Linked DNA regions of Chitinimonas arctica. The protein of the gene in region 1 interacts with the protein of each later gene in a pairwise test. Links are inferred from orthologs where the notes say so. Each region holds a gene or a part of one and is shown on either strand. Other genes may lie near its edges.

Region 1 (8,292 bases):
GCTCTCTTGCCTTACCTCAGATTCACCAGCGTCTGCAGGATCTGGTCTTGCGTCTTGATGGTCTGCGCATTGGCCTGGTACGAGCGTTGCGCGGTAATCATGTCGACCAACTCCTTGGTCAGGTCGATATTCGAATCCTCGACCGCTCCCGACTGCAAGGTGCCGAAGTCACTGGTCCCCGGCGTACCCAGCCGCGCCTGGTTGGAGGCGTAGCTCTCGGCCCAGCGGTTGTCGCCCAAGGGCTGCAAGCCCTGCGGATTGGCGAAGTTGTACAGCGTGATCTGTCCGATGGTACGGTTCTGGCCATTGGAGTAGCGGCCGAGGATGATGCCGTCCTTGCCGATCGAGAGACCTGTGATATTGCCGTCCGCATAACCATCCTGACTAAGTTCGTTGACCCCGAACTGATTGCCGAACTGGGTCGTCCCGGTGAAGTAGGTGTTGAACGCCAACGGCGTCTGGGCACCGCTCGGCGACGGGATCGGAGAGGTATAAGCAAACTCCGTACCACCATTCATATTGCCGGCCGCATCGAATGTCACATAGCCCGGCTGGGTGACCGGCGTGGCGCCGTCGAAACTGGTCTGCACTTCCCAGGCATTGACGCCGACCTTGGCGAAATAGAAGGTCATGGTATGGCCCACGCCTTGCGAGTCATACACGGTGGCCGAGGTGGAATGGGTATAGCTGGACGGGTCGGTCGCCACCACCGGCGGGGTGCTGCGGGTTTGTACCGTTCCGGCCGTAAAGGCGCCGGTCTGCTGGGTAACGCCTTGCAGATTGACCGAAAAATTCACGGCGCCCGGCGCACCGGTAATCGCGATGGGCGACCCGGCCACCATCTGCCCGTTGGTGTTGAATACGATGGATGCCGGGGTGGGAACGATAGGGAACGCGGCGCCGTCGATATCGATGGTCGGCACCCAGGTATTGGTCGCCGCCTTGGTCAGGGTGATATCGATGGTATGCGAAACGCCGTTGCCGTCCAGGTAGGACCCGCTGTAGGTATGGGGCGTGGTGACCGGGTCGGCCGGGTCGAGATTGGAACTGGATATCTGTACCGTGGTATTGAGCGCCGCCGTATCGTTGACCGTTACCGTACCTGGCGCTTCCGCGGCCGCGGCGACTTCGAGCGCCCCGGCGAAATTCAGATTGAAGTTCATGGGCGTGGTGCCGTAGGCCGGCGCCGGCGAGGACAGGTTATACGACACCGCCTGCGTACCGCCGGAGGTGATTTGTCCACCGGGAGTGGAAAACGTCAGGGGCGTCGCGGTTTGGGAAAAGCCGCCGGCGCCGTCGAGCTGGGTCTCCACCGTCCAGGTCTGCGGCGCGGCGCGCGTCAGCCGAACGTCCAGGGTATGGAACTGGCCGGTCGAATCCGTGACGCGGGTGGTGTAGTTGACCGGCGACGTACCGGCCGCATTGGCCAGACGGGCACCGGTGACCGATACCGTCGAGGTGCCGCGGTTGATGATGGGTTTGCGCGCATCCAGGTTCATGCCCAGCGTCAGGCCGGCGTCGCTGAGCGCCGAACCGCCGGTGGCCTGTGCACCGATATTGGAAGTCTGGATCTGGATCGCCTGCGGCGTGGCGCCGGTGATCAGCTGCCCGTCGGAATTGGCGGCATAACCGGCCAATTTCTGGTTGTTGTTGACAATATAGCCTTCCCTGTCCAACTGGAACTGGCCATTGCGGGCATAGCTGAACGAGCCCGCCGGATCGATCATCCGGAAAAAGCCATTGCCCTGGATGGCGATATCCAGGGGGTTGTCGGTACTGGTGATATTGCCCTGCGCGAACTGCTGCGCCACCGCCGAGGTACGTCCGCCGATACCCACCTGCACATTGGTGCTGGCCAGGGTATTGGCGTAGACATCGGCGAATTCCGCACGGGCCCCCTTGTAGCCGACCGTGTTGGCATTGGCGACATTATTGCCGACCACGTCGAGGAACTTGGAAGCGGAATTGAGTCCGCTCAAACCTTGCTGGAAGCCCATGTTGTTTTCTCCTGCTGCAATTGCACTTACGGTTCGCGTTGACCGGCGACCAGCCGGCCGGGCTTATTTGATGCTGCTGACTTCGTCGTAGGGCAATTGACGCCCGTCGGCCAGGCTGAGCTTGACGCTACCGCCACTCATGGACACGCTGTTCACACCGACAAAGGTAAAACTGGCAACTTGCTTGCTGCCGCCGCCCGGCTGTACCGCGTTGGCGGCGAGGTAATATTTGCCGGCCGGCAAACTCGTACCGTTGGCCCCGACACCATCCCATTCCAACGTCTGACGACCGGACTTGAGCTTGCCCAGGTCGATCTCGTCGACTTTCTGGTTGCTGGCGTTGTACACCCCCACGGTTATCTCGCCGCCCTCGCTGGGGACTTCGATCTCGGCGCTGACCGGCTTCTGGCCGTCGAACTGGATCGTGTCGCCCGGCACCAGCACCTGCTTGCCGATCAAGCCGGCCGCCTGGTAGGACTGGCCGGCGTTGAAGGTGGCCAGCATGCCGGTGATACTGGCATTGAGGTTTTCGATACCGGATACCGTGCTCATCTGCGCCATCTGGCTGGTGCTTTGCGCACTGTCCATCGGATTCATCGGATCCTGGTTCTGCAATTGGGTAATCAGCAGCTTGAGGAAGCGGTCCTGGGTTTCCTGGCTCTTGCTCTTGCTATCACGCGCCTTATTCAGGTTATCGTAGATATCCGCACTGCTTCTGGTGCTGGTCACGGTATTCATTTCAGCCTGCCTCTATCTGCTTTCAAGCACATCAAACCTGACCCAGCTGCAAGGTTCTCTGCAGCAAGGTCTTGGCGGTATTCATCATGTCGGCATTGGTCTGGTAGGAACGCGAAGCCGAAATCATATTGGTCATTTCCTCCACCACATTGACGTTGGGCATGGCGACATAGCCATTGCCATCCGCCAAGGCATTCTTCGGGTCGTAGACCAGCCGCGGCGGCGACTGGTCTTCCGAAACCGCCGCCACCGACACCCCGACCGCCTGCGGTTGCCGTGCATGCAGCTGTGTCGCCGCGAATACCACCTGCTTGGCACGATAAGGCTGCCCGCTCGAACTGGTGGCGCTCTCGGCATTGGCGAGATTGCTGGCCGTGGTGTTCAGCCGGATGGACTGGGCCGTCATGGCCGAACCGGCGATATCGAAAACACGAAACAAGGACATATCTATCTCCTATCCAGGCCGGGCATGGCCCTATCCTATTGCGACTGCAGCGCGGTCTTGATGCCGGCGATACGTTGCTGCATAAAGGTGATACTGGCCTGGTAGCGGATCGCGTTATCGGTGAAATGGCTCATTTCGGTATTCATATCGACGGTATTGCCGTCGATGGAAGGCTGGATATCGTTGCGGTACAGCAGATCCGCTTCCAGCAAACTGTGCTGCTTGCCGCCGAGATGGCGGCTATCGGTACGGGCCAGACCCATGCCCTGCTGTCCTTTCTGACCGGCCACCGCCTTGCCCAAGGCCTGGGAAAAGTCGAAATCGCGCGCTTTGTAGCCCGGCGTATCGGCGTTGGCGATATTGCTGGCGATCACTTCCTGGCGGGTCGCACGCAGCTTCATCGCGGCCTCGTTGACGGAAAGGTATTTATCTATGCTGGACGGCATGGTGATCTCGCTGACGGTTCCGGGTGGGTCTCGACAGGGTAAAAGCACGCACCATGCCAGCACCGATTCGCTCGTCACATCAAGCAGCTGGCAAATTTCCATGGCCAGAGGCGGCAAGCCTTGCCGCTCTCGTGCGGCGGCGGGTGGCCGCCTTCTGAAACCGGTTTCCAGCCCGCAAAAGCAAAGCGGCCCTGAAAATACGGATTGCAAGATCCGTACTTTCAGGGCCGCTTCGGCAAGCTGGCCTACCGACGATGGCTAGGCTTTTTTCTCCGCCGCCATCACCCGCTGCCGCCGGCTTTCCGCCACGCACATGCCGGTGGCGACCGATACATTCAAGCTTTCCACCGAACCAAACATGGGGATATTGACCAGCACATCGCAATGCTCGCGGGTCAGGCGGCGCATGCCCTCGCCTTCGGCGCCCATCACCCAGGCCAGCGGGCCGGCCTGGTCGAAGTGGAACAGGTCGGTGCTGGCTTCCATATCGGTACCGGCAATCCAGATGCCGGCATCCTTGATGTCGCGCAGCGTGCGGGCCAGGTTGGTCACCACGATATACGGCACCACCTCGGCTGCGCCACAGGCCACCTTGGACACGGTGGCGTTGATGCCCACGGAGCGGTCCTTGGGCGCGACCACGGCATGCACGCCCATGGCATCGGCCACCCGCAGGCAGGCACCCAGATTGTGCGGGTCGGTGATGCCGTCCAGGATCAGGATCAAGGGCGGTTCGCTCAGGTCTTCCAGCACATCTTCCAGCGCAAGAAAGGTCTTGGTGGCATCGATCACCGCCGCCACGCCCTGGTGCCGTCGATGGCCGGTCAGGCCGTCCAGGCGGCTGGCATCGGCCGGGATCAAGCGCGCACCGGTATGCTCCGCCAACTTCAGCAGTTCATTCATGCGCGGGTCGTGGCGCTCGCGGGTGACATAGACTTCCAGCACGCTGTCGGGCAGGCGCGAAAGGCGGGCGGTCACGGCATGGAAGCCGTGCAGGATACGGGTATTAGCCATTTAGTTGGCGTCCTCTGAAGCATGTTCGACCAGCAGCTGCAGCGTGCGCCGCCCCTGCCATTCGTTGACGGAAAGTTGATAGACCGCTTCGACCAGGTCCGGGAGCGGCTCGAAATGCTGGAAATACATGGCCTCGAACAGCTGGCCACCCTGCCCTTCCAGCTGGAGCTTCAAATGCTTCTGCCCGACCACGCGCTGGCTACGCACCCGGAAGCGACCCTGGAAGCGCGGCGCCGGAAAACCCTGCCCCCACACCCGGCAGTCCAACCGCTCCGCCAGATCCATATTGAGCGAAACGGCATCGAGCTGGCCGTCGGTCTCTATCGTCCGGGTCAACTTGGCGTCGTCCAGCCACAGCCGGCAGACCGCTTCGAAGCTGGCGCGAAAGCGTTCCAGGCCATTCGGGTCGGCCAGGGTCAACCCGGCCGCCATGGCATGGCCGCCGAATTTGGCGATCAGGTCGGGCTCGCGCTTGGCCACCAGGTCCAGCGCATCGCGCAGATGCAGACCGGGGATGGAGCGGCCCGAGCCCTTGATTTCACCGCTCAGCCCGGCGGCAAACACCACGGTGGGCCGGTGATGGCGGTCTTTCAGGCGGCTGGCGACCAGGCCGACCACGCCCTGGTGAAAATCGGCGTCGAAAACGGTCAGGCTGTAGCGATCCTCCACGCTGATCTGGTCCAGCTTGGACTGGGCGATATCCTGCATTTCGGCTTCGATCGAGCGTCGTTCGCGATTGAGCTGATCCAGCTGGCTGGCCATCGCCAGGGCGGCATCGGCACCCTCGGCGCAAAGGCAGGCAATGCCCAGGCTCATATCGTCCAGGCGGCCGGCGGCATTCAGGCGCGGTCCCAGCATAAAGCCCAGGTCAAAGGCGCTGGCACGGCGCGGGTCGCGGCCGGCTGCCTGATAAAGCGCCAGGATGCCGGGGCAGGCACGGCCCGCCCGCATGCGCTTGAGGCCTTGCTCGACCAGGATGCGATTGTTGGCGTCCAGCTTGACCACGTCGGCCACGGTACCCAGCGCCACCAGATCAAGCAGGTCGGCCAGATTGGGTCCGGCGCCTGCGCCGAACGCGCCACGGTCGCGTAGCTCGGCACGCAAGCCCAGCAAGACATAGAACATGACACCCACGCCGGCCAGATGCTTGCTGGGGAAATCGCAGCCCGGCTGGTTGGGGTTGACGATCAGGGCATCGGGCAAGGTATCGCCCGGTAAGTGGTGGTCGGTCACGACCACCTCGATGCCCAGCTGGTGGGCGCGGGCCACACCGGCCACGCTGGCGATACCGTTGTCCACCGTCATGATCAGCCGAGGCTGCCTGGCTGCGGCCAGATCGACGATTTCCGGCGTCAGGCCGTAGCCGTATTCGAACCGGTTCGGCACCAGGAAATCGACCACTCCGCCCATCAGCCGCAAGCCGCGCAGGGCCACCGCGCAAGCGGTCGCACCGTCGGCATCGTAGTCGGCCACGATCAGGATGCGCTCCTGGCGGCCGATGGCATCGGCCAGGCGGCTGGCGACCGCGGCCATGCCTTTCAGGCCGCTTGCCGGTAGCAGATGCTTGAATTCGGTCTCCAGCTCGATGCTGGCGGCGATACCGCGGGCTGCATAGATGCGTGCTTCCACCGGATGCAGGCCAGCAGCCAGCAGGCTGCGTTCGGCATCAGGCGGAACAGGACGGGTCAGGATTTGCATAGGAACTTTGTAGGCGATCTCAAGCCGGGCCGGCGGGCAACGGCGCCCGGTCGGCCATTTTAGCCCGGATTGAGACCACGGCGCCGGCCTTGCGGAGATTTAGCTCCCCATGACCAGGCATTCCTCCAACCGGGCGGGACGCCGCCAGATTTTCCAACGCTCCGCCGGTCCCAAGGAGGCTGCCAGGGTGGCTTCGTCGCCGGGCAGTATCATTTGCACGCGCGGCAGGCTTCCGGCGCGCCAGGCGGCCAGCAGCGGTTGGAACCAGGCGGCTTCCAGCCTTTCCAGCTCGGCGCGCCAGGCGTACAGATCCCCTTGGCGGGCCGACCTGCCCAGCGTATCCAGCAAAACCAGCTCACCATCCGCACCACTCGCGTCAAAGGCGGGCGGCAAGGCCCGGAAAGGCAGGCCGGCAGCCAGCGCCAGGCCTTGCACTTGTGCATCGTCCGCCCGGACCGACCGGCAAGGCTTCGCCAAACCGGTTGGCTCGGGCCCCTCGCCCCATAGCCAGACCGAGTTGACCGGCGGCTTGCCGGCCTGCTCGCGGGCATCGTTGACGGCATGCCCGTACAGCAGCATCTGCACCTCATTGAGGAAGCGATGCCATTGCAGCGCCGTGGGGCCGCCGGGTAGGTGGGGGTGGATATCCTGGCCGGTCACTACGCTCAGGGGCGTGGTGTGGAAATCCGGCGCTTGCGGTAGCCGCACATACCATCGCTGCGGCGTGGCCATGACGAATTCGAAGCCGTCGGCGGCATACAAGCTGTTCAAGGCGGACAGGAGCTGCTCCGCCTCCGCCGCCGAGATATCGAACAAACCGGCGTCGAACAATAAGGCACGGTCGCGGTCGGCGCGCAAATGGACGGGGTCGGCACGCAACCAATGGCCGGCGGCAGCCGCCGGCAGATCGACCAGACGGCTCAGTGCGGCGGCGCCGGCGGACTCCGCCTTGAAGTGGCCGCGCAGCCATTGCTCGGCCGATTGCCCGCCCAATTGGTTGCGGTCGGCCCGGCCCAGCAGGCTAGCCAAGCCCGGCAGGGCCATTTCGGTCAGTGGATTGAAGCCGGCCTGGCGGGAAAAACGCAGATCGGGTACGACCAGGGTAAAGGTCATGCCGCACCCGGCTCCCGCGCGGCCTGCTCTGGCTTGGCATCGGGGGTAACCCGCTCGACCCGGTAGAACACGCAGTCGGCGCCGATCTCCTGCCGCAATACGACCCGGAAAAACAGGTCGCCCTCGCGCGTACCCGGCGCACCGTAGGTCTTGCCCAGCTCCAGTTCGGCCTTGTTGACGATCAGCAGGTGCAGATTGTCGTTGAGCGGTTCAGGCCGCAGATAGATCGCCAGCAGGTTGTCCCAGGAGTGGTGCTCGGTGACTTTTTCCCACTGCGAAACATTGGCACGGCGGGTCAAACGGATCGACTCCGGTTCGCGCGCCATGAACTGGATACCCGCCATCACTTCGCCCTGGGCACGGTTGATCAGGCGCCGGATGATGGCCACCCGCCAAAGATTGTCCTTGTCGGTCTTTACGCCCAACAACATGCCCATACTGGCCCAGCCGGTATGCTTGCTCAGCTTCAGCCCCACCCCGCTAGCGCTGACGTCCTCGACCACGGCCCGCTCCAGGGTGGTTTCATTGCTGCGGGTCGGCGCGGCCACGCCGGTCTGCCCGATCATGCGGCGAATGGCACTGAAATCGTAGCAAATGGTCAGGGTGCCGCTGATGGGCTTGCGCTCGGCCTGGCGCTTCACGTCACGGCCGGCCCAGCGGTTCTTCAAATGCTTGATCACCACCAGTGTTTCGGCCACTGCGATACGGCCGGCCGGATCCATCTTGGTCGGCACCTTGTTCTGCACGCCGATCAGCTTTTCCAGCGCGACCAGTTCCAGCAGGGTCTTTTCCAGGCCATAGAACAGGCCGTGCCCGGCGGCCCGCGCCTGGGTCGGCATCT
Region 2 (3,095 bases), 1.4 Mb from region 1 along the record:
AATGACCAGTTGCGCATCATGGCGGATGCGCTGGCGGAAGCATCCCGTTCACAGAATCGCCTGGTGGAAAATCTCCGCCGCGAAGCGCAAAGCGACCCCCTGACCGGTCTGGCCAACCGGCGCCGCCTGGACGAACGCCTGTTCGAGGAACACCAGCGCGCCAGCCGCTACGTGCGGCCGCTGTCGCTGCTGTTTCTCGACCTGGACCATTTCAAGCATATCAACGACGGTTTTTCCCATCTGACCGGCGACGCGGTATTGCGTACCACCGCCCTGGTGCTGAACGAGCAATTGCGGCAATGCGATGTGATCGGTCGTTTCGGCGGCGAGGAATTCGTGATCGTCCTGCCCGAAACAGCCATGTCGGATGCCTTGCTGGTGGCGGGCAAGCTGCGGGCGATGGTAGCCGCTTACAACTGGTCGTCCATCGCGGTCGACCTGGCCGTCACCATCAGTATCGGCGTGACCGAGCTGAGCCCGGGCGAGACCGTGTCGGCCTGGCTGGCGCGGACCGATGCGGCTTTGTATCGCGCCAAGCATGCGGGTCGCGACCGGGTTGAACCCGGTTAGGGCGCATGAGCGTGGGTAGCTTGTTAATCAACGTGACTACCCTTGCTTAAAAAATAAGCCATACCGCACAAATCGCTTTCCACCAAGACTTTAGCCCACTTGTTCCTGGCTTATACCCGTGCTTGTCCACAGGGGATGTGGACAGCTTGGTTCCGCTGATTTGGGCCTCCAGTCCTGGCGGGTTGAGCGTTTTCGTCTCTTTTCAGGATGGATGGCAACGCCGGCCCAGTATCCGGCCCGCTTCGACGGCGACATCGTCGGCCAGGGTCAGCAAACGGCCGTCGCGGGCCCGCAGTGCATCGCTGGCCGCGCCATGCACCCATACCGCCAGATTGGCAGCCGGCCAGCCTTCCAGGCCCTGCGCCAGCAGTGCCGCCAGCAAGCCACCCAGTACATCGCCCTGGCCGGCATTGGCCAAAGCCGCGCTGCCGCTGCGGTTGACGGCGCAGCGGCCTTCCTCGCATACCAGGCTGCCAGCGCCCTTAAGGACAATGACCGCTTTGAAGCGTGTGGCCAATGTCTTGGCGGCATCGAATCGCTGCGCTTGGACCACCGCCGTTTCGCACCCCAGCAAGCGCGCCGCTTCGCTCGGGTGCGGCGTCAATACGGTGCAAGCCGTGCGCTGGTCGAGCAAGGATTGCAGGTCCGGGTGCTCTGCCAGCAGATTCAGCGCATCGGCGTCCAGGACCAGCGGCCGGGTCCGGCGCAGTGCCGCCTGCAGCAGTTGCCTGGCTTGCGGGCTTTGTCCCAGGCCTGGGCCGACCAGCAGCACGCTGGCTTTGTCCAGCAGGGACAGGCTGGCATCTTGCAGCATCAGTTCCGGCCGGCCGAAGTCCACCTTGGGACCATCCGCATCCAGCATCCCCACCAACACTTTGCCGCTACCCGCCTGCAAGGCCGCCCGGCCGGCCAGCAGGCAGGCGCCCGCCATGCCCGCCGCGCCGCCGACCACGGCCACGCTGCCAAAGCTGCCCTTGTGCGTATCGGCCAGGCGATGCAAGTGTAGCGGCTCCGCCACCGTCTCGGTGGTGGTAAGCGGGCCGGTGCCCAGCAGCTCGCATGGCAGGGCCAGTTGGTGGCAATGCGATTCGCCCACATAGTTCAAGGCGGCGCCGGTGGCCAGGCCACGTGCCCGCCCGATAAAACTGAGCGTCCAACGGGCGCGGATGGCCGCCCCCGCCAGCCCGCCGCTGTCGGCCAGGACACCGCTGGGCACATCCACGGCCAGTACCGGCCTGGCCATGGCATTGACGTTAGCGACCAGATGCCTGCCGAATTCGTTCAGCTCGCGATTCAGGCCGATACCGAACAGGCCGTCCAGAATAAGCTGGTAGGGTAGGTCCGGCAGATGATCCATTTCCACGCCACCGGCCGCGCGCCAGGCGCGGTAGGCCTTAGCCGCGGCTGGCGGCAGGCGGTCGGTGCCGAACGGCATTGCCACCTGGACCGGATAGCCGCGTTGCCGCAGCAAGGTGGCGGCCACCAGCGCATCGCCGCCATTGTTGCCCGGGCCGACCAGGGCCAGAATAGCGGCCGCGCCGCCGAAACGGGCCGAGACGAAGTCGGCTGTCGCCGCGCCGGCGACCGGCATCAAAGGAAAGCCGCGAGCCAGGGCGGCTTGTTCGATTTGTCGGAGTCGGGATACCGGGTAATACATCGTCGTCACCATTGGAAGCCATGCGCTGACTGTAGGACCAAGCCAATCATGAAATGTCTGCTTATTCTACATGCCGGTGAAAGCGGGGCCGGCCATGCCTTCGCCCTGGCACAGGCTGCCGCTGAAGGCGCGCAGGCCGAAGCCGGCGGCGTGCAGGTGTGCTTGTGGCCCGCACTGCAGGCGGGTGTGGACGAACTGCTGGCGGCCGATGCACTGCTGTTCGTGACGCCCGAGAAATTCGGCTATATGGCCGGCGCGCTGAAAGACTTCTTCGACCGGACCTTCTATCCCGCCCAGGGCAAGGTGGCGGGCCTGCCCTATGCCTTGATCGTGGTGGCCGGCAACGACGGCTTGGGGGCGATCGGCGCGGTGGAGCGCATCGCCCGCGGCTATCCGTTCAAGCCGGTCGCCGAGCCTTTGCTGGTGCGCGGCGCACCCACCCCGGTCGAGTTGGCCCAGGCCAGGGAGTTGGGCGAGGCCTTGGCTTCGGGCCTGCTGCTGGGGATATTTTGAGATGGTGCTGCAAGGATGGTGTGTCTACCTGCTGCGGTGCGGCGACGATAGCCTGTATTGCGGGTCCACCAACGACCTTGCCAAGCGCTTGAAATCGCATCAGGCAGGCAAGGGCGGACGCTATACCCGTGCCCATCTGCCGGTTTCCCTGGCGTATGCGGAAGCCTGCCTGGACCGCTCCGGTGCCCTTAAGCGGGAGGCGGCCATCAAGCGGCTGGACCGGGCCGCGAAATTTGCACTTTTCCAGGCTGCCTAAGCTGCTCCACCGCCCCAGTCCGAACGTTCGCACCAACTGATCGCATCGCGCAGGTAGTAGCCGAACCGCCGGCTTGCCGTGGCCGGGTCGAGCCGGTCG

What was found. Proteins that work in one complex are often made in the same cells at the same time.
Region 2: the proteins of rlmB (region 1) and FNU76_RS16050 interact in binary tests that used the Escherichia coli proteins (3 or more experiments, as listed by UniProt). The link is inferred for Chitinimonas arctica from one-to-one orthologs.

The regions. Positions count from the first base shown.
Region 1 is NZ_CP041730.1:4,885,026-4,893,317, reverse strand. Bases 2,763-5,762 are described here. They hold rlmB (23S rRNA (guanosine(2251)-2'-O)-methyltransferase RlmB), read right to left. Parts: upstream 4,641-5,762; coding sequence 3,885-4,640; downstream 2,763-3,884. Other genes in these bases: recJ (single-stranded-DNA-specific exonuclease RecJ), read right to left, coding at 4,641-5,762; flgB (flagellar basal body rod protein FlgB), read right to left, coding at 3,216-3,626; flgC (flagellar basal body rod protein FlgC), read right to left, coding at 2,767-3,180. In the rest of the region: FNU76_RS22225 (flagellar hook protein FlgE), read right to left, coding at 12-1,997; FNU76_RS22220 (flagellar hook assembly protein FlgD), read right to left, coding at 2,061-2,735; more of recJ, read right to left, coding at 5,763-6,338; FNU76_RS22195 (hypothetical protein), read right to left, coding at 6,438-7,451; FNU76_RS22190 (hypothetical protein), read right to left, coding at 7,448-8,292. UniProt on the Escherichia coli protein: Specifically methylates the ribose of guanosine 2251 in 23S rRNA.
Region 2 is NZ_CP041730.1:3,532,824-3,535,918, forward strand. What follows is about bases 1-2,842. They hold FNU76_RS16050 (NAD(P)H-hydrate dehydratase), read right to left. Parts: upstream 2,228-2,842; coding sequence 773-2,227; downstream 1-772. Other genes in these bases: FNU76_RS16045 (tetratricopeptide repeat-containing diguanylate cyclase), read left to right, coding at 1-570; FNU76_RS16055 (flavodoxin family protein), read left to right, coding at 2,276-2,740; FNU76_RS16060 (GIY-YIG nuclease family protein), read left to right, coding at 2,742-2,842. In the rest of the region: more of FNU76_RS16060, read left to right, coding at 2,843-2,996; FNU76_RS16065 (metallophosphoesterase), read right to left, coding at 2,993-3,095. UniProt on the Escherichia coli protein: Bifunctional enzyme that catalyzes the epimerization of the S- and R-forms of NAD(P)HX and the dehydration of the S-form of NAD(P)HX at the expense of ADP, which is converted to AMP.